3 regions of the Allobosea sp. CCNWLY174 genome follow, and region 2 is predicted to be linked to each of the others. Evidence: predicted binding sites of a transcription regulator. Region 2 holds the regulator's gene; each other region holds the start of a gene.
What was found. Region 2 encodes LexA, which represses DNA repair genes until DNA is damaged. Its sites were predicted from a motif close to TGTTCNNNNTGTGTTCNG; they were not measured.
Positions count from the first base shown of each region.

Region 1: a site for LexA is predicted at 7,061-7,078, ahead of V7S63_RS11500 (helicase-related protein). Genes of this name have one in related genera too.
Region 3: a site for LexA is predicted at 8,520-8,537, ahead of V7S63_RS10425 (UvrD-helicase domain-containing protein). Genes of this name have one in related genera too.

Region 1 is NZ_JBBBBQ010000003.1:104,021-113,993, forward strand. It holds gene cobT (cobaltochelatase subunit CobT) at 1-1,356, shown strand, start outside; gene V7S63_RS11470 (esterase-like activity of phytase family protein) at 1,353-2,363, shown strand; gene rpmB (50S ribosomal protein L28) at 2,520-2,807, opposite strand; gene V7S63_RS11480 (DUF3108 domain-containing protein) at 3,061-3,891, shown strand; gene V7S63_RS11485 (hypothetical protein) at 3,901-4,575, opposite strand; gene V7S63_RS11490 (hypothetical protein) at 4,517-5,770, opposite strand; gene V7S63_RS11495 (alpha/beta fold hydrolase) at 5,959-6,849, shown strand; gene V7S63_RS11500 (helicase-related protein) at 7,160-9,973, shown strand, end outside.
Region 2 is NZ_JBBBBQ010000001.1:246,527-256,499, reverse strand. It holds gene V7S63_RS01240 (anthranilate synthase component II) at 1-316, shown strand, start outside; gene trpD (anthranilate phosphoribosyltransferase) at 331-1,344, shown strand; gene trpC (indole-3-glycerol phosphate synthase TrpC) at 1,353-2,165, shown strand; gene moaC (cyclic pyranopterin monophosphate synthase MoaC) at 2,162-2,644, shown strand; gene V7S63_RS01220 (molybdopterin molybdotransferase MoeA) at 2,647-3,858, shown strand; gene lexA (transcriptional repressor LexA) at 4,192-4,929, shown strand; gene V7S63_RS01210 (ComEC/Rec2 family competence protein) at 4,923-7,142, opposite strand; gene gltX (glutamate--tRNA ligase) at 7,258-8,772, shown strand; gene gltA (citrate synthase) at 9,041-9,973, shown strand, end outside.
Region 3 is NZ_JBBBBQ010000002.1:740,182-750,154, reverse strand. It holds gene V7S63_RS10465 (FAD-binding oxidoreductase) at 1-374, opposite strand, end outside; gene V7S63_RS10460 (thioesterase family protein) at 521-1,087, shown strand; gene V7S63_RS10455 (ion channel) at 1,102-1,902, opposite strand; gene V7S63_RS10450 (class I SAM-dependent methyltransferase) at 1,950-2,615, opposite strand; gene V7S63_RS10445 (BtaA family protein) at 2,612-3,862, opposite strand; gene msrB (peptide-methionine (R)-S-oxide reductase MsrB) at 4,192-4,623, shown strand; gene V7S63_RS10435 (PAS domain-containing protein) at 4,642-6,669, opposite strand; gene V7S63_RS10430 (acyl-CoA dehydrogenase family protein) at 6,789-8,441, opposite strand; gene V7S63_RS10425 (UvrD-helicase domain-containing protein) at 8,550-9,973, shown strand, end outside.

The DNA of each region.
Region 1 (9,973 bases), on a different contig from region 2:
CAGATCGAGGCCAAGGCGGGCGACGATCTCGACCGGCTGTCGAAGTCGATCGAGGATCAGCGCGCCTTCGCCCGCACCGTGCGTGACCTCCTCGTCTCGCTCGACATGGCCGAGCAGTCGAGCCAGGGCGACGACGCCGAGGAGGACGAGGACGATCAGGACCAGTCCTCCGACGACCAGCAGCAGGAAGAGGGCGAAGCCGAGCAGCAGAGCCAGGGCGAGCGCTCGGAAACCGAGACCAGCGAGGACGCCGCCGAGGAGTTGCAGGAAGGCGCTTCCGAGGCGGCCGATGCGCCGGCCGGCGACTGGGACGAGGAAGACGAGAATTCCGAGGCCGAGGAGGCCGGCGAGGCGCCCCGTCCGCGCGACAGCCGCGCCAATGACCGGCCGCAGACCGACTACAAGGCCTATACCCAGAAGTTCGACGAGATCGTCACGGCCGAGGAGCTCTGCGACGCCGAGGAACTGACCCGCCTGCGCGCCTATCTCGACAAGCAGCTGGCGCATCTTCAGGGCGTCGTCGCCCGGCTGGCGAACCGGCTGCAGCGCCGCCTGATGGCGCAGCAGAACCGCTCCTGGCAGTTCGACCTGGAGGAGGGCGCGCTCGATCCCTCGCGCCTGCCGCGCATCATCATCGACCCGTTCCAGCCGCTCTCCTTCCGGCAGGAATCGGACACGAACTTCCGCGACACGGTGGTGACGCTGCTGATCGACAATTCCGGCTCGATGCGCGGCCGGCCGATCACGGTCGCGGCGACCTGCGCCGACATCCTGGCGCGGACGCTGGAGCGCTGCGGCGTCAAGGTCGAGTTGCTCGGCTTCACCACCCGCGCCTGGAAGGGCGGGCTGTCGCGCGAGAGCTGGCTGCAATCGGGCAAGCCGGCCAATCCCGGTCGCCTCAACGATCTCCGGCACATCATCTACAAGGCGGCCGATGCGCCATGGCGGCGGGCGCGGAAGAATCTCGGGCTGATGATGCGCGAGGGGTTGCTCAAGGAGAACATCGACGGCGAGGCGCTCGACTGGGCGCATAAGCGCCTGCTCGGCCGCCCCGAGCAGCGCAAGATCCTGATGGTGATCTCGGACGGCGCGCCGGTCGACGATTCTACCCTCTCGGTCAATGCCGGCAGCTATCTGGAGCGGCATCTGCGTCATGTCATCGCCGAGATCGAGACGCGCTCGCCGGTCGAGCTGATCGCGATCGGCATCGGCCACGACGTCACCCGCTACTACCGCCGCGCCGTCACCATCGTCGATGCCGAGGAACTCGGCGGCGTGATGACCGAGAAGCTGGCCGAGCTGTTCGAGGAGGATGCCGCCGGGACAAATTCGCGGGGCTCGCGCCGCCTGCAATGAGCCCCAGCCGTCGCAGCGTCCTCGCCGGCCTCGGCGCGGCGGCTTTCAGCCTGCCCGCACGGGCTCAGAGCCTGGAACCCGGGCGCATCGCGATCAGTATCTCTGCCCGGCCGATCGCGAGCTTCGAGCCGGGCAATGCGACGAAGACCCGTTTCGGCCAGCTGACCTTTCGTGGCGGGCTCCAGCTCTCCGGCAGCCATCCCCGCTTTGGAGGTTTCTCCGGGCTGTGGCGCTCGCCCGACGGGGAACGGATCGTCGCGATCACGGATAATGGCTTCTGGCTGACGGCAAGGGTCGCTCGCAAGCTGGGCAAGCTCGCGGGGCTGGAGGAGGCGGAACTCGCGCCGATCCTCGGGGCGTCCGGCAAGCCGCTGCATCGCTCGCGCTATTTCGATACCGAATCGCTGGCTATCCAGGGCGGTACGGCCTTCATCGGCGTCGAGCGTACCCATGACATCCTGCGCTTCGACTTCGCGCGCCATGGCGTCGAGGCGCGGGCGCAGCTCGTGCCGGTGCTTCCGGCTGCCAAGCGCCTGCCGAGCAATCGCGGCTTCGAGGCGCTCGGCGTGCTGCCGGCCGGCCACCCGCTTGCCGGGGCGCTGATCGCGATCTCCGAGCGCTCGGGCCGCGAGGACGAGCCGACCACGGGCTTCATTCTCGGCGGGCGCCAGCCGGGCACGCTGCAGGTGGTCCGCCGCGACGGCTACGACATCACCGACCTCGCCTTCCTGCCGGGCGGCGACATGCTGCTGCTTGAGCGCTGGTACAAGCCGCTGCGCGGTGTCGGCATGCGCATCCGCCGCATCGCCGGGGGTGCGATTCGTCCCGGAGCAAAACTCGACGGGCCGATCCTGATCGAGGCCGATCTCGGCCAGGAAATCGACAACATGGAGGGGATGGCGGTCCACCAGGAGAGCGGGCGGACCATCATCACCCTGATCTCGGACGATAATTTCTCGACCTTCCTGCAGCGGACGGTGCTGCTGGAGTTCGAGCTGGTACCTTAGCCGCTCGTCATGCTCGGGCGTGCCCGAGCATCTCAGGCAGGATGAGGCGCTCATCGGCGCTTTCTTGCGCTTCGCTTCGCCCGAGAATGACGAGATGAGCCCAAACGAAAAAAGCGGCCTTGCGGCCGCTTCGTTCAGTCCGAGGGAAACCGGCGCTCAGTTGGCGGCGAGCTTCTTCTCGATGTCGCGCTTCAGCGTCAGCGCGCCGGTCGACAGATCACCTGCCGGAGCCTTGACCAGGAAGGCATCGAGGCCGCCGCGATGGTCGACGGTGCGCAGCGCATTCGCCGAGACGCGCAGGCGGACCGAACGGCCGAGCGCATCCGACTGCAGCGTGACGTTGACCAGGTTCGGCCGGAAGACCGTCTTGGTCTTGCGGTTCGAGTGGCTGACGAGGTGGCCGGTCAGGGTGGCTTTCCCGGTCAGTTCGCAACGGCGGGCCATGATCGTGTTCCCAAAATCTCCGAGTACTCAACGCAAAATGCCGACACGCGACGTGCCGGCAGGCGAGCACCGGAAGTCAAATTGAAGTGGGCGGTCTATAACGGGCCGGTGACAGCCCGTCAAGGCAGGTCGCGCGAAAGCGCCCCGGAAACATCTCGGTAACCATTATCCCGCCAAGCTGACGGCAGCCAGTCACGATTCGGACCGAATCCCAGTGCATGCGACGATGTCCGTCGCGCTTCGGAGCCTCAAGATGAAGCTCGCCTTGTCGCCTGCCAGCAGCGCCCTCATCACGGTGCTGATGCTTGCCCTGCCTGCGCCGGCCGTACAGGCCGCGTCGCTGGATGCGACCTATGACGTCAGCCTGCTCGGCCTGTCGCTCGGCAAGGCCAATCTCGCCGGCGGTATCGACGGCGGCAGCTACAAGCTCGACGCCACCGCCAAGCTGACCGGCCTCGTCGGCAGTTTCACCGGCGGTCGCGGTTCCGGCACTGCGACCGGCAACCTCAACGGCAGCCGGCTCTCGCCGACGGCCTTCGCGGTGTCCTCGGCCAATTCCAGCGAAAGCCGCACGGTGCGCATGGCGCTCGGCGGCAATGCCGTGCAGGCGCTGGCGATCGAGCCGCCGATCGATCCCAAGCCCGATCGCGTCCCGCTCAAGGACGAGCACCAGCGCAACATCATGGATCCGCTCAGCGCCTTCCTGATGCCGGTCGAGGCTTCCGGCCGCAATGGCGGCGCGGCGGCCTGCAACCGCACGCTGGCGATCTTCGACGGCGCGGCGCGCTACGACATAAAGCTGAGTTATTCCGGCACGCGCGAGATCAAGATCGACGGCTATAGCGGCCCGGTCTCGGTCTGCCAGGCGCGCTATGTACCGATCGCCGGCCATCGCTCCCTGCGGCCCTCGACCAAGTTCATGGCCGAGAACAAGGAGATCTCGACCTGGCTCGCCCCCGTCGCCGGCACGAACATGATGCTGCCGGTGCGCATCTCGGTGAAGACGATGATCGGCACCGCGGTGATCGAGGCCTCGAGCTTCAAGGTCGATCCGGGCGTGACGGCGACCGCGACGCGGAATTGAGGTTCCCCATCAACGGCTACGGCCGAGTTCGAACGGGAATGGCACCTGCTCGAAGATCGGCAAGACTCCGATCTTCTGGATCGTCTTCATCTCCCAGTCGTGCAACATGGCCGCAATACCGGCTTCGTCTCGCGCTTCCAGTAAGGGAGCGAGATGGTCAACAATGAGCGCATAGCTACCCTCCGACCAGTAGCGAGATTTTCGGGGGTGCAGCGCCATCCAACGCGCGGTCTCGAGCGCATCATCAAAACGCCCCATCGCTGAAGCCAGCTGGACCTTGTGCAGCGGCGAATTGACTGTCTCACGATAGCCAAACTCTCGATTCTGGTCGAAGCTCAGAAGCGCATCGAAGCTTTCGATGGATCTCAGCATCGGTAAGATGCGTTCCTCCACGACTTGGAGGAATGCATCCTTGAAATTCGGTTGCGACCAGTATCGTGGCTGGTCCTGGCCGGTCGAGAAACCCTCGAGCCAAAAGCCTTGCACGGTTGCGCAGGGGTCGCAGGTATAGCCGATCGAGAAGAATAGATCCGGCAGGTCGGATACCCTCGTACGATCGATCGAGACGGAACGGATGATATGGCGTAGTGGCCTGAGGACGACAAACGGTCCATATCGTACCAAGTCATGGTGCCGAGCTACCAATGTGTCGAGGAGCTCGGCAATTTGCTTCTTCGATGTCACTTGCTCGGCCTGACTTCGAGGACGACGATGCGACGCGCGCTAGCAAAGCCAAATCGCCCTGCGTTCGCCAAAATATCCGAGCGGCGAACGGACAGGCCTCGTCTCCCGGCCTTGAAATCGTAAATGCAAGTGTTCCGTCAGCCCTCAATTCGTAGACGTCATAACGCACTGTATCGGGATAACCGTACCGGCGCAGGGTCTCCGAGGTCGGTTCGCTTAACTCCTTCAAGAACGACCGCTCGGCCTTCAGGTCGGGATAGTTCTGCGTCGTGATTTGGTTGCCCATGTTCGTATGCACATACGTCCCGTAAACGGCCGGTGATGGATATTTGCTCGCGGGCCCGACCGTCGCAATGGCGGCGTCGAGGCGGGACTGCAGTTCGGGCAGATAGCGACAGGCTGCTTCCGCTTCGGAGCGGCTGATCTGGCCGACATAGCCAAGGTCGAAGCCAGGCGCTTCGCTGGGGCGATAATCTCGCGCGTTAAAGGCAATGGTCGCTTCCAGCCCATCGGTCTTGTTTCGCGCCGACAGCCAGGTGAAGAGCGTCAGAGCCGATGTGATCGTGACCTCCGCCGCCGCGGGGGCAGCGGGCAGCAATGGAGCGAACGCCTGCTGCACGGTCGCCTCCCGCTCCGGCCCGCGCTCCGTCCAGGTCGCGCGCGAGACGACTTCGCCATCCGGCCCGCCGTCGCGGATCGTCTGGGTGCGATCCGAGGTCTCGAAGGTGGTCTTGCCGCCCTCGGGCACCGTGACGGTGTGGCGCTCGTCCCAGTCGCTCTTGCGGTCGGGCTCGGCGAACTCGGAGTGGATGGTCGAGCCGTCGCGGTTGACGACGGCGCGTTCGGCCAGCGAGCCGTCGGGGCGCGTGGCGTCCTGATAGAAGGCCCAGCTCTCCTCGACTGTGGTATCAGGGACGACATCGCCGAAGCTCAGCGCGGCCGAGAAGGCACTGCCGAGGTCGCCGGGAAAGTCGGTCCCAGTCGGCGTCGCACCACCGCCACCGCCGCCGCTGGTCCATTGCCCGCCGCCGGTATTGCCGGCCGGCACGCGCGGCTGATCAGGATTGTATTTGCAGGCGAGCTCGTGGCGAAGCAGCCGCGTCTGTGCCTTTAAAGAGACGAGTCTGCGGCGCAGAAGGACGATCTCACGCCAATGTGCACTGCCATGGGCTGAAGGCTGCGGCTGATCCGGCATGGCGTGCTCCCCTGTTTTGAGCGCGCCATTCTGAGGCCGCCGGAAGCGCGGGGGATGAGATCGCCGCCCATCCCCGCCGGCACTTCGGCTACCATGCCTTCCCGCGCATGCAGGCTCTGCCCCTGCGTGGATTGCGGAACGCTCGTTCGAGGCGCTAGCCTTCCCGGCGATTCGGTTCCGGAGCCGTCATGTCCAGCGATTTCGCCTTGCCGCCCGGCCTCAGGCACCGCCAGGTTGTCGTGCGGGACACCGTTCTCCACGTCGCCGAGGTCGGCGACGGGCCAGCAGTCCTTCTGCTGCATGGCTGGCCGGAATTCTGGATGAGCTGGCTGCCGGTGATGAACCGGCTGCACGGTGAGTTCCGTCTGATCGCGCCCGATCTTCGCGGTTTCGGCGACAGCGGCAAGTCAGCGACGCCGCGCAGCGATGTCGGCGCCAACGCCCATGCCGACGACATCGCGGCGCTATTGGACGCGCTCGGCACCGGGCCGGTCGGCGTCGTCGGCCACGATGTCGGCGCCTATGTGGCGCAGGGGCTGGCGCGGCGTCATCCGCAACGGGTCGAGAAGCTCCTGTTCTTCAACTGCCCGACGCCGAGTGTAGGCTCGGCCTGGGTCCGCGACGGCCATGTCAACGAGATCTGGTACCAGTCCTTCCAGCAATTGCCGCTGGCGGAGCAGTTGATCGGCTCCAGCCGCGAGGCCTGCGCGCTCTATCTCGGGCATTTCCTGACGCATTGGTGCCATCGCAAGGATGCCTTCGCGCCGGTCTTCGACACTTACGTCGAGAACTTCATGAAGCCCGGCAATCTGCGCGGCGGCTTCGACTGGTATCGGAGCCAGAACGCGGCGCGGATCGCCGCGATCGACGGGCACCCGGCTCCCTCCGTGCCGATCCATCAGCGCACGCGGGTCCATTGGGGCCGGCACGACCCGATCCTGAAATCGGAGTGGGCGAGCTTCCTGTCGCATTATTTCGACGATGTGGAGGTGAGCTTTTGCGAGGGCGCCGGCCATTTCGTCCATGTCGAGGCGCCGGATGAGGCGGCGCAGGTCGTGGCCGATGTGTTCGCGGATTAACTGGCGGCTTATCGTCTACCGTATTCCTCGGAGTCCTCTCGCGTTCTGGCGCACAACACCTACATGAGCGAAAGCGGCCCTCGCGCGCGCAAGTCGGCGAAGGATGAAGAATGAGGACGATTCAAAATCTTGTGGTTTTTGAATCGCTTGCCGCAATATCTCGCCGTGAACGAAACCTGATTCTGTGGGAGTCAGCGATTCGGCCTCGCTTCGTTCCGGACTCGTTCTGTTCACGGATCGGGTTGCCTTCAGGCGGCTCGACCCGGTAGGGCTTGCCCCGCCCGGGCTGCAGGAAAGCTCCAGCGTCTTGATCCAAACCCGTTCCCTTCCGCCTTCGCTCCGCGCTCGCGGCGTCACGGCGGTGCTCGGACCGACCAATACCGGTAAGACCCATCTGGCCATCGAGCGGATGGTCGCGCATCCCACGGGCATGATCGGCCTGCCGCTGCGCCTCCTGGCGCGCGAGGTCTATCAGCGTGTCGTCGACAAGGTTGGGCCACACGCCGTCGCGCTCGTCACCGGCGAGGAGAAGATCAAGCCGGAGCGGCCGAGCTTCTGGGTCTGCACGGTCGAGGCGATGCCGCGCGACCTCGTCGTCGATTTCGTCGCCATCGACGAGATCCAGCTCGCCGCCGATCTCGACCGCGGCCATGTCTTCGCCGACCGGCTGCTCAATCATCGCGGCCGCGAGGAGACGATGCTGATCGGCGCCGGCACGATGAAGCCGCTGGTCGAGCAGCTCATCCCCGGCGTCAACGTCGTCTCGCGGCCGCGCCTGTCCAACCTGTCCTTTGCCGGCGACCGCAAGATCACCCGCCTGCCGCGGCGCTCGGCGATCGTCGCCTTCTCGGCCGAGGAGGTCTACGCCATCGCCGAGCTGATCCGCCGGCAGAAGGGCGGAGCGGCGGTGGTGCTGGGGGCGCTCAGCCCACGCACGCGCAATGCCCAGGTCGAGATCTACCAGTCGGGCGATGTCGACTATCTCGTCGCCACCGACGCGATCGGCATGGGGCTCAATCTCGATGTCGACCACATCGCCTTCGCCGGCGACAGCAAGTTCGACGGCCATCACTATCGCAAGCTCAACCCGGCCGAGTTCGGCCAGATCGCCGGCCGGGCCGGGCGGCATCTGCGCGACGGCACCTTCGGCACCACCGGGCGCGCGCCGCCCTTCGATCAGGACCTGGTCCAGGCGATCGAGGATCATCGCTTCGACTCGGTGCGGCAGGTGCAGTGGCGCAACTCCGATCTCGACCTGCGCTCGATCCCGGGGCTGCTCGACAGTCTCAATATCCAGCCGCAGGAGCCTGGGCTGACCCGGGCCCTGATCGCCGAGGACATGACGACGCTGGAGATCCTGGCGCGCGATCATGACGTCTCGCGGCTGGCGCAGGGCAAGCCGGCGGTGTCGCGGCTCTGGGAGGTCTGCGGCCTGCCCGACTATCGCAAGATCGCACCGATGCAGCATGCCGAATTGGCGACGACGCTCTATCTGCGCCTGATGCGCCATGGCCGGCTCGATCCGGACTGGTATGCCGGCCAATTGGCTGCGCTCGACCGGGTCGATGGCGAGATCGACACCCTCTCGGCCCGCATCGCCCAGGTGCGGACCTGGACCTATGTCGCGAACCGTCCGGACTGGTTGCCTGATCCTGAGCATTGGCAGGGGGTGGCGCGTCTTGTAGAGGACAGGCTGTCGGACGCTTTGCACGAACGGCTTGCCAGCCGATTCGTCGATCGGCGCACGAGCGTGTTGATGCGTCGCCTGCGGGAGAATGCAATGTTGGAGGCCGAAGTCACCGCGACCGGCGATGTCCTGGTCGAGGGTCAGCATGTCGGATTGCTGCAAGGCTTCCGTTTCACGGCGGACCCGAAGGCGGGTGGTCCGGAAGCGAAAGCTTTGAACGCTGCGGCGCTGAAGGCGCTGGCTGGCGAGCTCGAGGCACGCGCCTCGCGCGTCGTACTGGCCGGCGACGATGCCTTCGTGCTCTCGCATGATGGGTTGGTGCGCTGGATCGGCGAGCCCGTGGCGCGCCTGGCCGCTGGCGAGAAGGTGCTTGAGCCGCGCCTGCGCCTGATGATCGACGATCACCTGCCGGCCCAGGCCCGCGAGCAGATCGAGACGAGGCTGGCCGCCTGGCTGAAGCATCACGTCACCAAGCTGCTCGGCCCACTCCAGATCCTGGAGAACGCCGAGAGCGTCAGCGGCATCGCCCGCGGCATCGCCTATCAGGCGGCCGAAGCGCTCGGCGTGCTCGAGCGCAGCAAAGTCGCCGAGGAGATGAAGACGCTCGATCAGGAAGGGCGGGCGGGCCTGCGCCAGCTCGGCATCCGCTTCGGCGCCTTCCACCTCTATGTCCCGGCGCTGCTGAAGCCGGCACCGCGGGCGCTCGCCGCCCAGCTCTGGGCGCTGAAACACGGCAATCCGGAGACCGCCGGGCTCGACGACATCTCGCATCTCGCCTCCTCCGGCCGGACCTCGTTTCCGGCCAACAAGGAGATCCCGAAGGGACTCTATCGCGCCGCCGGCTACCGCGTCTGCGGCGAGCGGGCGGTGCGCGTCGATATCCTCGAACGCCTCGCCGACCTCATCCGTCCGGCGATCGCCTATCGACCTGGCGTGACGCTCGGCCAGCCGCCGGTTGGCGCTGCCGATCAGGACGGCTTCGTCGCCACCGGCGCGATGACCTCGCTCGTCGGCTGCGCCGGCGAGGATTTCGCTTCGATCCTGCGCTCGCTCGGTTATGTCTCGCAGAAGCGCCCGGGCCCGGCCATCACGGTGCCGCTCGCTGTTGCGCCCGCGCCGGCCGCGACCACGCCGGCAGTCCCGGTGGAGGCCGTGGCCGAGGCGACTGACGCGCTTGATGAAGCGCATTCCGTCGACGTCGAAGGTGCGGTCGAAAGCACGGACAGCGTCGCTGCCGCGGGTGAAACCCCGGATGCTCCGATCCTGACCGATGCCGAGGTCGCTGCCGCTCCGACAGAAGACGACGTCGCCAGCCCGGCCGAGCCGGTGCCGGCCGATGCGATGTCGATCCTGGCTCTACCGAGCGACGAGCCGGTGGCGGAAGCCGCGTCCCAGCCCCAAACCGAGATGGCCGAGCCTGTCGTTGCCGCCGAGGCG
Region 2 (9,973 bases):
GCACGGCAAGGTCTCGACCATCACCCACCGCGCGCGAGGCCTGTTCCACGGCATCAACGGGCCGCTAGAGGCGACGCGCTATCACTCGCTCGTCGTCCGCCGCGAGACCTGCCCGACCGAGCTCTCCATCGAGGCCGAATCCGGCGACGGCATGATCATGGCGCTGTCGCATCGCGACCTGCCCGTCCACGGCGTGCAGTTCCATCCCGAGAGCATCGCCTCGGAGCATGGCGCGACGATCCTGCGCAATTTCCTCGATCTCGCCGAGCGATGGTCGCGCCAGAACGCCAAAGCCGCCCTTTCCGCGACAGCCTGATCGATCGAGTTCCCATGGACGACTTCAAACCCTTCATCGCCAAAGTCGCGACCGGCGCCTCGCTGTCGCGCGAGGAAGCCCGCGACGCCTTCGAATCGATGCTCTCCGGCGAGGTGACAAACGCGCAGGCGGCCGCCTTCCTGATGGCGCTGCGCGTGCGCGGCGAGACCACCGAGGAGATCGCCGGCGCCGTCACCGCCATGCGCGCCCGCATGCTCACCGTCGAGGCGCCGGCCGACGCGATCGACATCGTCGGCACCGGCGGCGACGCATCCGGTTCCTACAATGTCTCGACGCTCGCCTCGATCATCGTCGCGGCCTGCGGCGTCCCGGTCGCCAAGCATGGCAACCGCGCGGCCTCCTCGCGCTCCGGCGCCGCCGACGTGCTGACCGCGCTGGGCGTCAAGGTCGGGCTGGAGGCGGCCGGCACCGAGCGCTGCATCGCGCAGGCCGGCGTGGGCTTCATGTTCGCACCGACCCACCACGCCTCGATGCGCCATGTCGCGCCGGTGCGCACCGAGCTCGGCACCCGCACCATCTTCAATCTGGTCGGCCCGCTCTCGAACCCGGCCGGCGTCAAGCAGCAGCTCATCGGCGCCTTCTCCGAGACCTGGCTCGAGCCGATGGTCAAGGTGCTGCAATCGCTGGGCTCGCATACCGTCTGGGCGGTCCACGGCTCCGACGGCCTCGACGAGATCACCACCACCGGCCCGACCCGCGTCGTCGCGCTGAAGGACGGCAAGATCGAGAGCTTCAATATCGCGCCCGAGGATGTCGGTATTCCGCGTGCAAAGCCCGAGGATCTGCGCGGCGGCGAGCCGGCGCAGAATGCGCAGGCGCTGCAGGAGGTGCTCGGCGGTGCGAAGAGCGCCTTCCGCGACATCGCCGCTTTCAATGCCGCCGCCGCGCTCGTCGTCGCCGGCAAGGCGGCTACGCTCGGCGAAGGGCTGGCGCAGGCCTATGCGGTGCTGGACAATGGCAAGGCCAAGGCCGCGCTCGCAGCCCTCGTCGCCAGTTCCAATGCGTGAGGCCATCCATGTCCGATATTCTCAGGCGGATCGAGGCCTATAAGCGCGAGGAGATCGCGGCTGCTCGGCTGGCGATTCCTCAGGCCGAAATCGAGAAGCGCGCAGCGGCTGAGCCCGTGCCGCGTGACTTCGTCGGTGCGCTCGAAGCCAAGCACCGCGCCGGCGGCCCGGCCCTGATCGCCGAGATCAAGAAGGCCTCGCCCTCCAAGGGGCTGATCCGCCCCGATTTCGACCCGCCCGCGCTGGCCAAGGCTTATGCCGCAGGCGGTGCCGCGTGCCTCTCGGTGCTGACCGACATGCCCTCGTTCCAGGGCCGGCCGGAATATCTTGGCGAAGCGCGCGCCGCCTCAGGCCTGCCTGGTCTGCGCAAGGACTTCATGTTCGAGCCCTACCAAGTCTTCGAGGCGCGCAGCTGGGGTGCCGACTGCATCCTGATCATCATGGCCTCGCTCGACGATGCCGCCGCGCGCGAGCTCGTCGCGACGGCGAAAGCGCTTGGCATGGCCGCGCTCGCCGAAGTTCATGACGAAACCGAGCTGGAGCGCGCCTTGAAGCTCGACACCCGGCTCGTCGGCATCAACAACCGCGATCTGCGCAGCTTCGAGCTCAACCTCGCCGTCACCGAGCGGCTGGCGCCGCGCGTGCCCAAGGATCGCCTGCTGGTCGGCGAGAGCGGTATCTTCACGCATGACGACATCGCCCGTCTGCAGGCCTGCGGCGTCAACACCTTCCTGGTCGGCGAAAGCCTGATGCGCCAGGCGGACGTGGCGGCCGCGACCCGCCAGCTTCTGACCGGCAAGACTGCCGAGGCGGCGGCGTGAGCCGCCTCACCCATCTCGACCAGAAGGGCGAGGCCCATATGGTCGATGTCGGCGACAAGGCCGAGACTGTCCGCACAGCGATCGCCGAAGGCCATGTGGTGATGCAAGCCGAGACCCTGGCGATCGTCCGCGACGGCGAGGCCAAGAAGGGCGATGTGCTCGGCACCGCCCGCCTCGCCGGCATCATGGCGGCCAAGCGCGCCCATGAACTGATCCCGCTTTGCCACCCGCTGCTGCTCAGCAAGATTTCCGTGGACCTGTCGATCGACGAAACCCTGCCGGGCGTGCGCGTCCGCGCCGAGGTCAAGCTGACCGGCAAGACCGGAGTCGAGATGGAGGCGCTGACCGCCGTCAGCGTCGCCTGCCTCACTGTCTACGACATGGTGAAGGCGGTCGATCGCGCCATGCATATCGAAGGCGTCCGACTCGTGCATAAATCCGGCGGGAAGTCCGGAACCTACGAGATCGCAGGACCATAGGCATGAGCCTCACCCCCGTCCCGGTCGCGCTCAAGGCGCTGCTCGACAGCGTGCCCGGCCCGACGCCGGCGCAGACGCTGGCGCTGGCGCACTGCGCCGGCCGGGTGCTGGCTGAGGACGTCGCGGCGCTCAGGACCCAGCCGCCCTTCGCCAATTCGGCCATGGATGGCTACGCCGCCCGCGCCACCGATCTCACCCTGGGCAAAGAGCTCAAGGTCGTCGGCGAATCCGCCGCCGGCCGCGGCTTTTCCGGCCAGGTCGGGCCCGGCGAGACGGTACGCATCTTCACCGGCGCGCCGATCCCCGACGGTGCCGATGCGATCCTGATCCAGGAGCATGCCGAGGGCGTCGGCGGCCAGGTCATCCGCGTCGTCAAGCCAGCGGGCAAGGGCCAGTTCATCCGCCCGGCCGGGCTGGATTTTCAGACTGGCGAGATTCTGCTCAAGGCCGGTCGTCGCCTCGATAGCGCTGCGCTCGGTCTGGCCGCCGCTGCCGGCCACCCGACGCTTTCGGTCCGCCGCAAGCCGCTGGTCGCGATCCTCGCCACCGGCGACGAACTCGTCCTGCCGGGCGAGCCGGTCGGCCCCGACCAGATCGTCGCCTCGAACAGCTTCGCTCTCGCCGCGCTGATCGAGGAGGCCCGCGGCACGGCGCTCGATCTCGGCATCGCCCGCGACAACCACCCCAATCTGGCCGCCAAGATCGAGGCGGCGCGCGCCGCCGGCGCCGATGTCCTGATCACCCTCGGCGGTGCTTCCGTCGGCGAGCACGATCTCGTCCAGGCGGCCCTGAAGGCGCAGGGCATGGCGCTCGGTTTCTGGAAGATCGCAATGCGCCCGGGCAAGCCGATGATGATGGGCCGCCTCGGCCCGATGGTCGCGCTTGGCCTGCCCGGCAACCCGGTCTCCTCGATCGTCTGCGGCCATCTCTTTGCCATGCCGCTGGTCGAGGCGCTGCTCGGCATCGCCGATCCCGAGCGCGACCGCAGCGAGCCCGCCACTCTGGCCGTCGACCTGCCGGCCAATGACGAGCGCCAGGACTATCTGCGTGCCACCACCGAGATCATTGAGGGCGAGCGACGGGTCAGGCCCTTCGCCAAGCAGGATTCCTCGATGCTGGCGAACCTGTCGCGGGCCGAGGCGCTGGTGATCCGCCCGGCTTTCGCCGAGCCTGCCAAGGCCGGCGATCCCTGCCGCGTCATCCGGCTGCGCTAGAGCATTTTCGAGCGAAGTGGACACCGGTTCGCGTGAAGAAAATGCGATAAAGCGAAGACCTAAAGCAATTCCGCGGTTCGGAGAATTGCGGAGTTGCTTTAGTCAACTCTCCCGCTCTCAGGTTGTCATCCCGGACAAGCCGCGCAGCGGCGCCGATCCGGGATCCATTCCGGAACCTCTTTCGGGATCCCGGTCTCCATGCAGTCGCCCGGGACGGCATGTCTCAAATAGGATCAGTTCTCATCACAGCGCTCCCCTTGCGGAACACAAGGCGAACGCGTATGGTGTTCGTGCTTTGTTTCGATTCTAGCCCGAGAGGCGAGCGGCGCGACCATGCTGACACGCAAACAGTTTGAACTGCTTCGCTTCATCCAGGAGCGCCTGCGGGAATCCGGCGTGCCGCCCTCCTTCGACGAGATGAAGGATGCGCTCGATCTGCGTTCCAAATCCGGCATCCACCGGCTGATCATGGCGCTGGAGGAGCGCGGCTTCATTCGCCGGCTTCCGAACCGGGCACGTGCGCTCGAAGTCATCAAGATGCCGGACGGCATCGGCGGGCCGCAGGCACAGCGCGGCCGCTTCAGCCCCTCCGTTGTCCAGGGCGGCCTCGGTCAGACCCCGCCTTCCCCGACGCCGGCAGCCAATCTGACGAAGCCGCGACCATCGGCTGCGGAAGACAGCGGGCGCTCAACCGTCTCGATCCCGGTCATGGGCCGCATCGCCGCCGGCACGCCGATCTCGGCGATCCAGGACCGCAGCCACAGCGTCACGATGCCGGCCGACATGCTCGGCGGCGGCGAGCATTATGCCCTGGAAGTCCGCGGCGATTCGATGATCGAGGCCGGCATCCTCGACGGCGACACCGTCGTCATCCGCAAGCAGGACACCGCCAATACCGGCGACATCATCGTCGCCCTGATCGACGACGAGGAAGCGACGCTGAAGCGGTTGCGCAAGCGCGGCTCCTCGATCGCGCTCGAAGCCGCCAACCCGGCCTATGAGACGCGCGTGCTCGGGCCCGACCGGGTCAAGATCCAGGGCCGGCTCGTCAACCTGATGCGGCGCTACTGAATCGCCTCGGCATCCTGTGCCGGCTCCGCAGTTGCGGCTGCAGTTGCCGGAGCAGGCGCTGGTTCTGACGCCGGCTTCGGTTCCGGTCGCGCCCGGGTCCAGGGGCGCAGGCGCGTGACCTCGTCGGCCGTATAGGCGCGCCAGCCGCCGCGGGCCGCATGATACGCCGTCGCGCCGTCGCGCATGAGCGCGCTGCGGTCGATCAGGCGGGCTGCGCAAGGTGCTGTCCAGTAGAGCGACGTCACCACGAGATCGGCGCGCAGGCAGTCCTCGACCAAGGCGATCCGGTCGCGCGTATAGGCTACCGAGCGGCCATCCGGGAGGCGGATGACGCAGCCACGCGGATCGCAAGCGGCGCCATTGCGCAGCGCCGCATCGTCGGGCGCACGCGAATCGCCGTCGGCATGCAGCCATTGCGTGAGCACGAAGCGGCTCGGCTTGCCGGCCAGCACCATCTTGCCCTCCGGCCCCCGCACCAGCACACCCGAGCCGTCTCGCTCGATCAGGATGTCGGGCCGCGACGGGGCCGAGGCCAGCGCCAGCCCGCCGACCAAGGGCAGCGCGGCAAGGAAGCGCAGCGCCGTCGTCCACAAGGTCAGCCAGAGCAACGACAGCGAGAACAGGATCAGCGCGGTCGAGCCGAAAGCGGGCAGCACCACGGTGGAGCGGTCGATGCCGGCGACCCAATGGGCGAGCTGGAGTACATATCCGGAGGCCCAGCCCATCAGCGCCCAGGCCGGCCAGTCGAGTCCGAACGGATAGGCAAGCACGCCGAAGACCGCGGCGGGCATCACGATCAGCGAGACGAAGGGCAGCGCCAGCGCGTTGCCGAGCAGGCCGAACGGGTTGAAGGTCTGGAAATGGTAGACGCCATAGGGCGCCGTCGCCGCGGTCGCGACCATGGTGGTGGTCAGGATTCCCACGGCCGAGAGCCAGAGCGGGCGCAGCGGCCAGGGCCATGCGGCGGCGGCGGCATCGGGCGCCCGCTCCTGCCAGCGCTCGGCGAAGGCGATCAGCGCCGCGACCGCTCCGAACGACATCTGGAAGCTCGGCCCGAGCAGCGCCTCCGGCTCCCGCAGCAGCACGATGATCGCGGACAGAGCGAGGTTGCGCATGGAAAGCGCCGGCCGGTCGACCAGGATCGCCCCGAGCATGACCAGCGTCATGATCAGCGAGCGCTCGGTTGCGACATCGGCACCGGAGAAGATGCAATAGGCGGTGGCACCGAGCATGGCGACGAGCGCCGCGAGCTTCTTCACCGGCCAGTGCAGCGCCACCGTCTGCGACAGCGTGAGCAAGGCCCGCACCAGCCAGAAGATCGTGCCGGCAGCCAGCACCATGTGCAGGCCGGAGATCGAGACGATGTGGTAGATGCCGGCGGCGCGCAGGTCGTTGTTGGTCTGCTCGCTGATCAGCCCGCGCTTGCCGGTGACGAGGGCCGCCGCCATCGCTCCCGCCTGCCCGCCGCCACTGGTCGCGATGCGCTCGGTCAGCGCGTTACGGGCCTGGTCGATCGCGACCGCCAGGGCGAGCCGGCGCGGCATCGGCACGGGAGGCGGCGCGAGCGCGATCTTGCCGGCGATGTTGCCGACGGCGCCGACGCCCTGGAAGAACGCATCGCGGGCGAAGTCGTAACCGCCTGGGCGCGCCGGGCCTGGCGGCGGCAACAGGCGGGCGGTCGCGCTGATATGGTCGCCGGGCTTCAGCGTGGTCACCGGCGTGGTGACGCGCACCCGCCGAGGCCGCTGCCCGGGATCGACGCCCGGCAGGTCCGTGACCTGGATGACGATGCGCACGCCCTTCTCGCGCTGCTCCAGCGCCTCGACGAAGCCGGTGAGCTTGCCGACATGATTGCGGGCGAGCGCCGGCGCCGCGATGTTCGCCGTCCGCCAGGTCGCGGCCGTAAAGCCGGCAAAGGCCGCCGCGGTCGCGATGCAGATCGCCATGATGGCCCGCCGTTGCCGCATCAGCAGCGCGGCGAGCGCACACAGCACCAGCCCGGCCAGGGGCGCGGCCAGCCCTGGCTCGCGATCGGCCAGGAAATAGAGCAGCACGCCGGCCCCCATGCAGACCGGAAGCCAGTTGAACAGGCGGCGGCGCTCGATCTCGGCTTCGAACGCCTGGCGGAGGCGGCCGCCCCAATCGGGCAGGAAAGCAGATAATGGCTGGGAAAAATGGGCGCCGCGCCGCAAGCGCGCAGGCAGAGCCAGCACGCCCACCCTGCTACGGCGCTGTTCTGGCCCGTAGGAGAGCATCCATCCCCCGTCGCGGCCGCGCGATGATCGCGCCCCCTCCCCGCAGGAGGCTCTTAACGGCAGCCGGCAAGCCATGTTACAGCGGCGGCGCCGGATGTCAGCCCCGGCCGAGGCCCGTATCACGATCGCCCTCGCCTCACGCTTACCCGTTCCGCCGGAGCCTTCCTTCATGAGTGACACGGTCGTCACGCGCTTCGCGCCGTCGCCTACCGGATTCCTGCACATTGGCGGCGCCCGCACCGCGCTGTTCAACTGGCTCTATGCCCGCCGCCATGGCGGCAAGATGCTGCTGCGCATCGAGGACACCGACCGCGAACGTTCGACCGAGGGCGCAATCGCCGCGATCCTCGACGGCCTCGCCTGGCTCGGCCTCGATTGGGACGGGCAGACCGTCTATCAGTTCCAGCGCGCCGCCCGCCATCGCGAGGTCGCCGAACAGATGCTCGCCGCCGGCAAGGCCTATTACTGCTATGCGACGCCGCAGGAGCTCGATGCGGAGCGCGAAGCGGCACGCGCCGAGGGCAAGCAGTGGCGTTATGACGGACGCTGGCGCGACCGCGACCCGTCGACCGCGCCCGAAGGCGTCAAGCCGGTGATCCGCCTCAAGGCGGAGCAGACCGGTGAGACCGTAGTCGAGGACGAGGTCCAGGGCCGCGTCACCTGGCAGAACGAGAATCTCGACGATCTCGTCTTGCTGCGCTCGGACGGCAACCCGACCTACATGCTCGCCGTCGTCGTCGATGATCACGACATGGGCGTCACCCACATCATTCGCGGCTCGGACCACCTGACCAATGCCGCCCGCCAGACGCAGATCTACCAGGCGCTCGGCTGGACCGTGCCGAGCATGTCGCATATCCCGCTGATCCACGGGGCCGACGGCGCCAAGCTGTCGAAGCGGCATGGCGCGCTTGGCATCGAGGCCTATCGCTCGATGGGTTATCTGCCGATCGCACTGCGCAACTACCTGCTGCGCCTCGGCTGGAGCCATGGCGACCAGGAGATCTTCTCTCCCGAAGAGATGATCTCGCTGTTCAACCTCTCCTCGATCGGCCGCTCGCCGGCCCGCTTCGACTACGCCAAGCTCGAGAACCTCAACGGCCTCTATATGCGCGAGTCCGCCGATCACGAATTGATGACGGCGCTGAAGGCGATCTGGTCGGAAATCGGGCCGCCGCGCGGCATCGGCACCGAGCCGTCTCCCGAGCTGGAGGCCAAGCTGATGGCGGCGATGCCCGGCCTGAAGGAGCGCGCCAAGACGCTGATCGAGCTGATCGACAGCGCCTCCTATCTCTACGCCCAGCGCCCGCTGGCGCTCGAGCCCAAGGCGGCCGCCCTGCTCGACGAGGCTGCGCGCCAGCGTATGCCGAAACTGGCGCAAAAGCTCGCGGCGGTGGCGGATTGGGCGCCGCCGCCATTGGAGAGCGCGATCCGCGATTTCGCCGAGGAGAGCGGCGTCAAGCTCGGCCAGGTGGCGCAGCCCCTGCGCGCGGCGCTGACCGGCAAGACCACCTCGCCCGGCCTGTTCGACGTGATGGCGGTGCTCGGCCGCGACGAGGTGCTGGCGCGCCTCGCCGACGCGGCCTGACGCGTCGGAAAGGCTAATGACCGCTCGGTTGAACCCCTCGCGGAATTGGTCTAGCAACGCGCTGCGGACTGGCAGCTCCCGCTGCCGGTCCGGCATAAAAAATGCTTCAAAATCAGTTTGATGAACCCTGCCCGCCCGGACGTCCCGACATTCCCGTCATGGGGCCGTCATCGTGGGCCGTTCGGATGACGCCGGAACGCGACACGCAGCCGGTGCCCCCGTTCGACCGGGCACATGACTGAAGAACGAGCCTGAAAGGATCGGACCCATGAGCGGAAATACCAGCCAGTTGGCTGTCGAAGGCAAGACCGTCGACATGCCGGTCAAAGCGGGTTCGATCGGACCGTCGGTCATCGACATCAGCAAGCTCTACGGCCAGACCGGGATGTTCACCTACGACCCCGGCTTCACCTCGACCGCCAGCTGCGAGTCGCAGATCACCTATATCGATGGCGACGAGGGCGTCCTGCTCCATCGCGGCTACCCGATCGAACAGCTCGCCGAGCACGGCGACTTCCTCGAGACCTGCTATCTCCTGCTTTACGGCGAGCTGCCGACGGCGGCGCAGAAGGCTGACTTCGACTATCGCGTCACGCGCCATACTATGGTGCACGAGCAGATGGCCCGCTTCTTCCAGGGCTTCCGCCGCGATGCGCACCCGATGGCCGTGATGGTCGCCTCGGTCGGCGCCATGTCGGCGTTCTATCACGACTCGACCGACATTTCCGATCCGCAGCAGCGCATGATCGCTTCGATGCGGATGATCGCGAAGATGCCGACGCTGGCGGCAATGGCCTACAAGTACACGATCGGCCAGCCCTTCGTGTACCCGCTCAACTCGCTGGACTACACCTCGAACTTCCTGCGCATGTGCTTCGCCGTGCCGGCCGAGGACTACAAGGTCAATCCGGTTCTCTCGCGCGCGATGGACCGCATCTTCACCTTGCACGCAGACCATGAGCAGAACGCGTCGACCTCGACGGTCCGGCTCGCCGGCTCTTCCGGCGCGAACCCCTTCGCCTGCATCGCCGCCGGCGTCGCTTGCCTGTGGGGCCCTGCGCATGGCGGCGCCAACGAGGCGGCGTTGAAGATGCTCGAGGAGATCGGCAGCGTCGACAACATCCCGAAATACATCGCCAAGGCCAAGGACAAGAACGATCCGTTCCGCCTGATGGGCTTCGGTCACCGGGTCTACAAGAAC
Region 3 (9,973 bases), on a different contig from region 2:
TCCTCGGCATGGACCGCGACGACCCGCTTCATCTGCGACATGTCGATGCAGACGCCGCCGAAGGGCGCGTTGACATGGCCCTCCAGCGAAGTGCCCGTGCCGAAGGCGATCGCCGGAACCCCATGCTGGGCGCAGAGCTTCACGATGGAAGCCACCTCCTCGGTGCTCTCAGGGTAGATGACAGCGTCCGGCGGCTGGTTCGGGATCCAGGTCAGGGTATGGCCGTGCTGCTGCCGGACCGCGAGACTGGTAACGAGCCGGTTGCCGAACAGCGCCGCCAGCGCCTGCGTCAGCGCCGCAATGGCCTGCGGCGATGGCGGCAGCTCTGCAGCAGGAGCATGGGGGGGCACGGAAGCTGTAGAAGGCATTGTCATGGCTGGAGAACTTCGCCTAGTCTGGAATGGTTCGGCCTTGAGAGGAGCGGCTCGTGTTGTTTTCACGCGCCGCGACCGAGCCGGCAAGAGCCGGCGGTGCAGAGCCGCCTACGCATCGACGAGAGACGGACCGAAAGGAGGAGCCAATGCCGGACGAAATTCGCACGCCCGCTTTGTTTTTTGCTCCCTTCGTCTCGTCCCCGATGCGGGTCGAGCCGCACTGGATCGACTATAACGGCCATCTCAACATGGCCTATTACCATGTTCTGTTCGACCGCGCAGTGGACGAGGTCTTCTCGCTGGTCGGCCTCAACCAGGACTATGTCGAGAGCCGGCATGCCTCGTTCTTCGCTGCCGAATGCCATGTGCTGTACAAGCGCGAGCTGACGGAAGGCGATCTCGTGCGCGTCACCGCGCAGCTCATCGCCTTCGACGACAAGCGGCTGCATTATTATCTCGAAATGCGCCATGCCAGCGAGGGCTGGCTCGCGGCGACCTCCGAGAACCTCTCTCTGCATGTCGACATGAACGATCGCAGGGTGACGCCCTTCCCACCCGACATCCTCGCCAATCTCGCGATCATGAAGGCGGCGCATGCGCAAATGCCGCGCCCGGCCACGGTCGGCCGGATGATCGGCATGCCGCAGAAGAGCACGATCACCCTCGGCGAACCGGCGCAGGAAGCGGAACGCGAGACGGAGACGCGGCACTAGCTCCGGAACCGGAGCTACTCGTCGTCGTCCGGTATCTTCAGCAGGTGGCCGCAGGCCTTGCAGTGCACTGCGTCTGGTTCATGACGCTGCAGGGCGCATTGCGGACAGGGGAAGGTCACCTTGTGCGGCCGGAACACCGCCTGCGCCAGCCGGACGAACAGCGAGATGCCGATGATCATCACCACGATCGAGGTCAGCTTGCCGGCGATGCCCGGCAGGGTGATGTCGCCGAAGCCGGTCGTCGTCACCGTCGTGACGGTGAAGTAGAGCGCATCGACATAGCCCTCCAGCCCGGGCCGGCTCATGAAGAAGAAGGTGTAGACGAAGCCGCTGACGACGAAGAGGAAGGTCGCGAGATTGACCAGCGCCTTGGCGACATCCTCCCAGTCGCGGTAGCGCGTTTCGCGCAATTGCGCCCAGATCAGGCCGCGCTGCGACAGCGACCACAGCCTCAAGATGCGCAGGAAGCCGAAATTCTCCAGCCATTGCGGCGCCAGCAGCGTCGCCAGGATGAAGAGGTCGAGCAGCATGGTCGGCTGGCGCAGCAGCCGCAGCATGTTTGACGAGGCGAGGAAGCGCGCCGCGATCTCGGCGGCGACGATGATGGCGACGGCATAGTCGAGCCAGAGGAATTCCGGCCGGTCGCGCAGCATCGGCGTCGCGACGAAGAAGCCGATGATCAGGATATCGACGATCAGCGTTGCAAGCTGGAAGCGTAGCGCCGCCGGCGTCCGGCCGTGGTAGAGCTGCCGGAGCCGGTCACGCAGCCCGGAACTGCCATTGCTGCTGTCATCTGGATCGGCGGCTGCACTCATCCGATCGGCGTAGCAGCGTCGCGGCGACGGCGTCCAGCCCCGGCCGCTTAGGCCGGCCTGATCGCGACCGCCTGCACGCTATAGCCGCCGAACAGCCGCGTGGTGCTGCCGGTGGTGCCGGCCTCAGCGCAAAGATCGGTCACGACCGCATCGAGATCTTTCCGCGGCGTGACATGGAACAGCGCCAGCCAGCGGTTCAGCAATGCCCTGAACGGCCCGGGCAGATGCGCCTGGTCGCCGAAATCGACGATGTGCAGCGCGCCGCCCGGCGCCACCACTTGCATCGCCTGCGCCAGCGCCTCGCGCCAGGGCGGGATCATCGAGAGCGCATAGGAGATCACCACCCGCTCGAAACCGGCGCGGCCGAACAGCGCCTGCGGGTTGAAACGGGTTGCATCGGCCTGCGCCAGGACGATGCGCTCGGACAGCCCCGCCTTCGCCACCTGCTCGCGAGCGGTGCGCAGCATCTCCTCCGAGACGTCGAGCCCGTAGCAGCGCGTCAGCGGATAGCGCTGCGCGATCTTGATCAGGTTCCTGCCGGTGCCGCAGCCGATCTCCAGCACCGCCCCGCCGGGCGGCGGCTTCAAGCCGGTGATCAACCCGTCGCGGCCGAGCAGATAGAACTTGCGGGTCGCATCGTAGATGTGCCGCTGAAAACGATACATCCGGTCCATCAGACCGGCGGCATCCGCGTTGGCCTCGGCCGCGCTCACGCAGCCGCTCCGCGGACATAGAGATGGAAGGCGCCGTAGATCGAGGAGCGGTCGCGCGCTCCGAGCGCGCGGCTGCGCTCCTCCTGATACTGCCATTGCGCCAGGATCGCCTCCGGCACGCGGCCGGGCAGCAGCCGCTCGTCGGCGGCGGTGCGGAAGATCACGCGGGCGCCGGGCGCGGCGCTGCGGGTGATCTGCGTCCACAGCGCCGTCAGATCGGCATCGTTCATCCAGTCCTGGGCATCGAGCAGCACGAAGCCGTTGCAGCTTTCGGCTGGCTGCTTCTCGAGGAAGGCGGTGATCGCGCTCTGATGGTAGGAGACGCGCCCGGCGCGCGCCTTCACCGTCTCGAAATTGCCCTGCTCCAGATAGGGCGGCACCGCCGCATCCGGCTCGGTTCCGTAACCGCGGCCGAAGGCCTGCCAGGCGAAGTAGTTGGTCTTCAGGTCGAAGCCGCAGGCCAGCCGCTCCAGCCGGTGGCGCAGGACGGCGCGGATGCCGGCATCGCCATCGGCGGCCAGTGCCTTGTATTGCGCCGGCGGGATGCCGAGCCCATAGAGCGAGGCCGGCTGGCGCACCAGCCAGCGCACGAGCTTTGTCTCGAAGACCGGCGCCAGATGCCGGTCGAACAGCGCCCGTTGCTGCTCCATCGTCTTGGCCTGCAGCATGACGCGCGGATCGCAGCCGAGCCGGCGGGCGAGGAAGTGCCCGGTGCCGATGAAGCGGCCGAGCAGGCCGTAGCGGTAGAAATTGCGGGCGAAGAGCTCGATCCGGCGCTGGCCGGCGAGGTTGCGCCCCTCCCAATAGGCGCGGCTGACGGCGTCGAGCCGCGGCGCGATCAGCCGGTCATAGGTCTCGACATTGGCCTTGGACTGCGCCTGCCCGAAGAAGCGGCGGAAGACCGCATGATCGTCGATTTCGCGCAGGGCCGCGAGCTTCAGATGCCCGAGCGCGATATGGGCGCCGTTGAGGTCGATCGCGCTGATCTTCGCCGGATCGGCGGTGAGATAGGACAGGATGTTGCAGGAGCCCGAGGCGATCGCGACGAGATGGTCGCCGGGCTGCAGCGCCAGTGCCTCCATGTCGACGACCGGATCCTCCCAGATCTGCGGGTAGACCAGCCCGGAGAAGGCGAGCGTGAACATCCGCTCCAGCAGGCCGGCGCGCGAGAGCGGCTTGCTGCGATGGACGGCGGTGGTCAGCCCGAGGTTCGTCGTGCGCTTCACCGCGCGGATCGTCTGCGTCACGAAGCCCCTCGTTTCCGCCCATGGCGATGGCGAGCCGCTGGAGCCGGATTTGATCAGGTCGGATCGACCTGATCTGTGAATCCGCCTCCAAATTGATCTGGAGACCGCTTTTCCCCGCCTGCTTGCGGTGCAAGCTGGCGGGAGCGGGCTCTAGAGGAGTCGCGTGACGGTTGGGTGACGCAGAGCGACGCGGGAGGAGAGCGCCGTCGCCATTGAACGCGAACGTGAAAGAGCTCGCGTTGCGCCCCCGTGACATCAGGAAGACAAATCCCCATATCTTGCGCGACAATCGAACAAGAGCGCACGGAAAGGAGCCTCGCATGGGCCTGATGGACATGTTCGCCAAAACGGGAAAGCCCGCAGAGCGTGAATTCCCCTTCCAGCTCAGCGACGCCGAATGGCGCGAGAAGCTGACGCCGGAGCAGTACCGGGTGCTGCGCGGCCACGGCACAGAGCGGGCCGGCTCCTGCGCGCTGAACTTCGAGAAGCGCGCCGGCACGTTTTCCTGCGTCGGCTGCGGCCAGCCCTTGTTCAAATCGCACAAGAAGTTCGAGAGCGGCACCGGCTGGCCGAGCTTCGACCAGCCACTCGAAGGCGCGGTCGAGGAGAGCGAGGACTACAGCTACGGCATGCACCGGGTCGAGGTGCATTGCGCCAATTGCGGCGGCCATCTCGGCCATGTCTTCCCCGACGGCCCGCCCCCGACCGGCCTGCGCTACTGCATCAACGGCGTGGCGATGGATTTTGCGCCGGAGGTCTGACGGACTGCCGACGGCGGCTCAGGCTTTCGTCGGCCCGCGCCCGTCGATCAGGTCGCGGACGCGGCGTGCGAAGACCTCCATCTCGAACGGCTTGGTCATGATGTGCATGCCCGGTTCGAGATGGCCGTGGTTGAGCACGGCGTTCTCGGCATAGCCGGTGACGAACAGCACCTCGAGATCCGGGCGGTGCATGCGCGCCGCGTCGGCGAGCTGGCGCCCGTTCATGCCGCGAGGCAGCCCGACATCGGTGACGAGCAGGTCGATCGGCTGCTTGGTCTCGAGGATCTTCAGCGCCGAGGGACCGTCGCCCGCTTCGATCACGGCATATCCCAGCTCTTCCAACTGCTCGACGCAGAGCATCCTCACCAACGGCTCGTCATCGACGACGAGCACGGTCTCGCCGCCGGCGACCGGCGCAGGATCAGCGAAATCCGACGCGGCTTCGCCGGCTTCGACGACCTCGCCCATATGGCGCGGAAGATAGATGCAGATCATCGTGCCTTTGCCGGGCTCCGAATAGATCCGCGCCGCGCCGCCGGATTGGCCGGCGAAGCCGTAGACCATCGACAGGCCGAGCCCGGTGCCCTGGCCGATCGGCTTGGTCGTGAAGAACGGGTCGAAGGCCCGTTCAACCACGTCCGGCGTCATGCCTGTGCCGGTATCGGAGACGCAGAGCGAGACATATTGCCCCGGCTTCAGGTCGCGCGCCTTTGCTGCCCGCTCGTCCATCCAGCGGTTGGAGGTCTCGATCGTCAGCTTGCCACCATCCGGCATGGCGTCGCGCGAATTGATGCTCAGATTGAGCAGCGCATTTTCGAGCTGGCCGGCATCGGCGAAGACCGTCCACAGGCCTGCGGCGCCCACGGCCTCGATCGCGATCGTCGGGCCGACGCTGCGTGCGATCAGGTCGAGCATGCCATTGACCAGCCCATTCACATCGACCGGCTTCGGGTCGAGCGTCTGGCGCCGCGAGAAGGCGAGCAGGCGCTCGGTCAGGCTGGCGGCGCGGCGCACGGCGCTCTTCGCGCCGGTGAGGAAGCGCTCGGTGTCGGCGATCCGGCCCTGTGCGATCCGCGCCTGCGCCATTTCCAGGCTGCCGCCGATGCCGGCCAGAATGTTGTTGAAGTCGTGGGCGATGCCCCCGGTGAGCTGGCCGACCGCCTCCATCTTCTGGCTCTGGCGCAAGGCCTCCTCGGTTTTCATCAACTCCGCCGAGCGCTTCTCGACTTCCTGCTCCAGCGTCGCGTTGAGCTCCGCGAGAGCGGTCTCGGCGCGGCGGCGGGCGGTGATGTCCTGGAAGATGACGGCGACCTGCTTGCGGCTCGGCGGCTCGATGCGGACCGCAGCCAGCTCGAGATAGCGGCCCGTCGCGACCAGCTCCTGCTGGAAGCGGATCGGCTCGCCGGTGCGCAGCACGGCGCCATAGCGCGCGACCCAGGCGTCCGCCTCGTCCGGCACCATTTCGCGCAGTTTCTGGCCGACGACATTGGAGATGCCGGCATGGCGCTCATAAGCGTCATTGGCCTGGATATGGACGTAGTCGCTGTCGGAACCGTGCGGCCCGTCAAAGAACTCGATGATGCAGAAGCCTTCGTCGATGGCGTCGAACAAGCCCTTGTACAGCGCCTCGCTCTCGCGCTGCGCCCGTTCCGCCAGGGTTCGCTCGGTGACATCGGCCCCCTCGATGAAGATCGCGTTGACCTTGCCATCGCTGTCGCGGAGCGGCTGGTAGACGAAATCGAGGAAGCGCTCCTGCGTCGGCCCGCCGGGCTCGGCCTGGATCACGAAGCGCGCGCCATTCGCGGTATAGGGCACGCCGGTGCGATAGACGTCGTCGAGGATGCCCACGACACCCTGCGCAACGGCGTCCGGCAGCGCCTCCGCCACGGTGCGGCCGACGACCTCGCGATCGCCGATCAATCTGAGATAGCTCGGATTGGCGAGATCGAAACGGTGTTCCGGCCCGCGCAGCAGCGCCATGAAGGTCGGCGCCTGCTCGAACATCTGCGTCAGAATGGGGGCGATGAGGCCGGCGTCGCTGTGCACGTCGATCGTTCCGCAAATGTCGGGACGGGAATGCTCCGACACGACAGAATGCGCGGCGGCGGCGGCTGGTTCCTTCGCACGCGGGCGCAATCGAGGAAAGATCGATCTGTCCGCCTCCGTCAGACCTCCGGCACCGCCCTTCTGGCCAGCGTCACCGCATCGACCGCCAGCGGCAGGTCGCCGAAATGCCCGGACCAGTGCCCGCCAAGCCGCGTCGCGACGAAGGCGTCCGCCACGGCATGCGGCGCATGGCGGATCAGCAGCGCACCCTGCAGCATCAGCGCCAGACGCTCGGTCAGCAGACGGGCCTGGCCTTCATGCCGGATGAGATCGTGGAGGTCATTGTCCAGCATCTGCAGCGCCGCGTCATAGCGCCGGTCCTGGCCGGAGACCGTGTGCAGTTCCGCTCGCAGCGCCTGCAGCGAGCCCGGCTCACGTTCCAGCGAGCGCAGCACGTCGAGGCAGATGACGTTGCCCGAGCCTTCCCAGACCGAGTTCAGCGGCGCCTCGCGATAATGCCGCGCCATCGGGTTCTCCTCGATGAAGCCGTTGCCGCCATGGCATTCCAGCGCCTCGACGACGACAGCCGGCGTGCGCTTCGCCACCCAGTACTTCGCCAGCGGCGCGCCGATACGCGCCAAGAGCTTCTCGCTTTCCGACCGCTCCTGCCGATCGACCGCGGCGAAGAGCCGGAAGGCGAGCCAGGCCGCCGCCTCCGCCTCGATGGCGAGATCGGCGAGAACGTTCTGCATGATCGGCTGGTCGATCAGCAGGCGCTGGAAGGCGGTGCGATGCTGGGCGTGATGGCCGGCGAGCATCACCGCCTGCCGCATCAGCCCGGCGGAGGCCGCGGCGATGTCGAGCCGCGTATTGTGGTTCATCGACAGGCCGGTGCGCAGCCCCCGGCCGGGGTCGCCGAGCATATGGCCGATGGCGCCGCGAAACTCGACCTCGCAGGAGGCGTTCGAGCGGTTGCCGCATTTGTCCTTGAGGCGCTGGATCGCGATGCCGTTGCGTGTCCCATCGGGCCGCCAGCCCGGTACGACGAAGCAGGAGATGCCCTCCTCGTTGCGCGCCAGCGTCAGGAAGACGTCGGAATGCGGCACCGAGAAGAACCATTTGCTGCCGTGCAGCGAATAGGTGCCGTCGCGATTGTCATAGGCGATGGTCTGGGTCTGGCGCAGATCCGAGCCGCCTTGCGTCTCGGTCATCGCCATGCCGACGGTCGCGCCTGCTTTGGCCTGAGCGGGCCCCTGAGTCTTGTCGTAGGTTTTCGAGGAGATCAGCCCGCCCCATTGCGCCCAGAGTGCTCGATCCTGCTTCAGCACCGGGATCGCCGAATAGGTCATCGAGATCGGGCAGCAGATGCCGCTCTCGCAACCATACCAGAGATATTGCAGCGCGGCCCGCGCCACCTGCGCGCCCGGCCCCGGCCGGTTCCAGGCCAGCGCATGCGTCTCCTGGCCGATGGCGCGGGCCATCAGCGCGTGCCAGGCCGGATGGAACTCGATCTGGTCGATACGGTTGCCGAAGCGGTCATGGCTGCGCAGTTCCGGCCCGTGCCGGTTGGCGAGCCGCGCCATCTCGATCGTCTCGGCGGCGCCGACCGTCCGGCCGGCCTCGTGCAGCCGCTCATCGGCCCAGCCGGCGTCGAAGGCCGCGATCGCCGCCCTCAGCACCGGATCGGCGGCATAGGCGTCGTAATCGGCCAGCGGCGGCACCTGGTTGGTGACCTGATGGGCCTGCCCCGGCGCTGATCCTGCTGACGGCATCGGTCGCTCCTGCGGCTTATCCTGTTCGCGGCTGCATCCTGATCCAGCAATCGCCCGCGCGACACCCTATATTGACCGTAGAACGAATCACGATCGAGCAGCGTCAACTTGTCAGACCACACCACCTCCGCCCCCCTGCCCCGCCCCGGCGGCCTCGCATCGCGCGCGGCCGCGCAACCGGCGGCTGGCTATCTGCAGGGGCTCAATCCGGAGCAGCGCCTGGCGGTCGAGGCGACCGACGGCCCCGTGCTGGTTCTGGCCGGCGCCGGCACCGGCAAGACCCGCGTCCTCACGACCCGCATCGCTCATCTGATCGCGACCGGCCGCGCCTATCCCTCGCAGATCCTCTCGGTGACCTTCACCAACAAGGCGGCGCGCGAGATGAAGGAGCGCGTCGCGAACCTCGTCGGCCCGGTCGCCGAGGGCATGCCCTGGCTTGGCACCTTCCACTCGATCTCGGCCAAGCTGCTGCGCCGTCATGCCGAGCTGGTCGACCTGCGCTCCGATTTCACCATCCTCGACACCGACGACCAGATCCGCCTGATGAAGCAGGTGATCCAGGCGGAGGGGATCGACGAGAAGCGCTGGCCCGGCCGGATGCTGGCCGGCTTCATCGATAGCTGGAAGAACCGAGGCCTCGCGCCCAAGGACGTGCCGCCGGGCGAAGCCGGCGTCTTCGCCAACGGCAAGGGCGGCAAGCTCTACGCCGCCTATCAGGACCGGCTCAAGACGCTGAACGCCGTCGATTTCGGCGATCTCCTGCTGCATTGCCTGACGCTGTTCCGCGAGCATCCGGAACTGCTGGCGAGCTATCACGAGCGCTTCCGCTACATCCTCGTCGACGAGTACCAGGATACCAACGTCGCCCAGTATCTCTGGCTGCGACTGCTGGCCCAGGGCCGGCGCAACATCGCCTGCGTCGGCGACGACGACCAGTCGATCTATGGCTGGCGCGGCGCCGAGGTCGACAACATCCTGCGCTTCGAGCACGACTTCCCAGGCGCGACCGTGGTCCGGCTGGAGCGCAACTACCGCTCGACCGGCCATATCCTCGCCACCGCCGCCAAGCTGATCGCCCGCAACGAGGGCCGCCTCGGCAAGACCCTGCGCACCGAGGACGAGGCCGGCGAGAAGGTCACCATCACCGGCGCCTGGGACAGCCAGGAGGAAGCGCGCCTGATCTCCGACGAGATCGAGGCGATGCAGTCCAAGGGCGAGAACCTTTCCGAGGTCGCGATCCTCGTCCGCATCTCAGCGCAGATGCGGGAGATGGAGGAGCGGCTGATCCATGTCGGCGTGCCCTATCGCGTCATCGGCGGCCCGCGCTTCTACGAGCGCGCCGAGATCCGCGACGCGATGGCCTATCTGCGCTGTGTCGTGAGCCCGACCGACGACCTCGCTTTCGAGCGCATCGTCAACGTGCCCAAGCGCGGCCTCGGCGACGCCACCATCCAGCTCCTGCACAACCATGCCCGCGCCACCGGCTTCTCGCTGATGCAGTCGGCCCGGGCGGTGGTCGAGACCGAGGAACT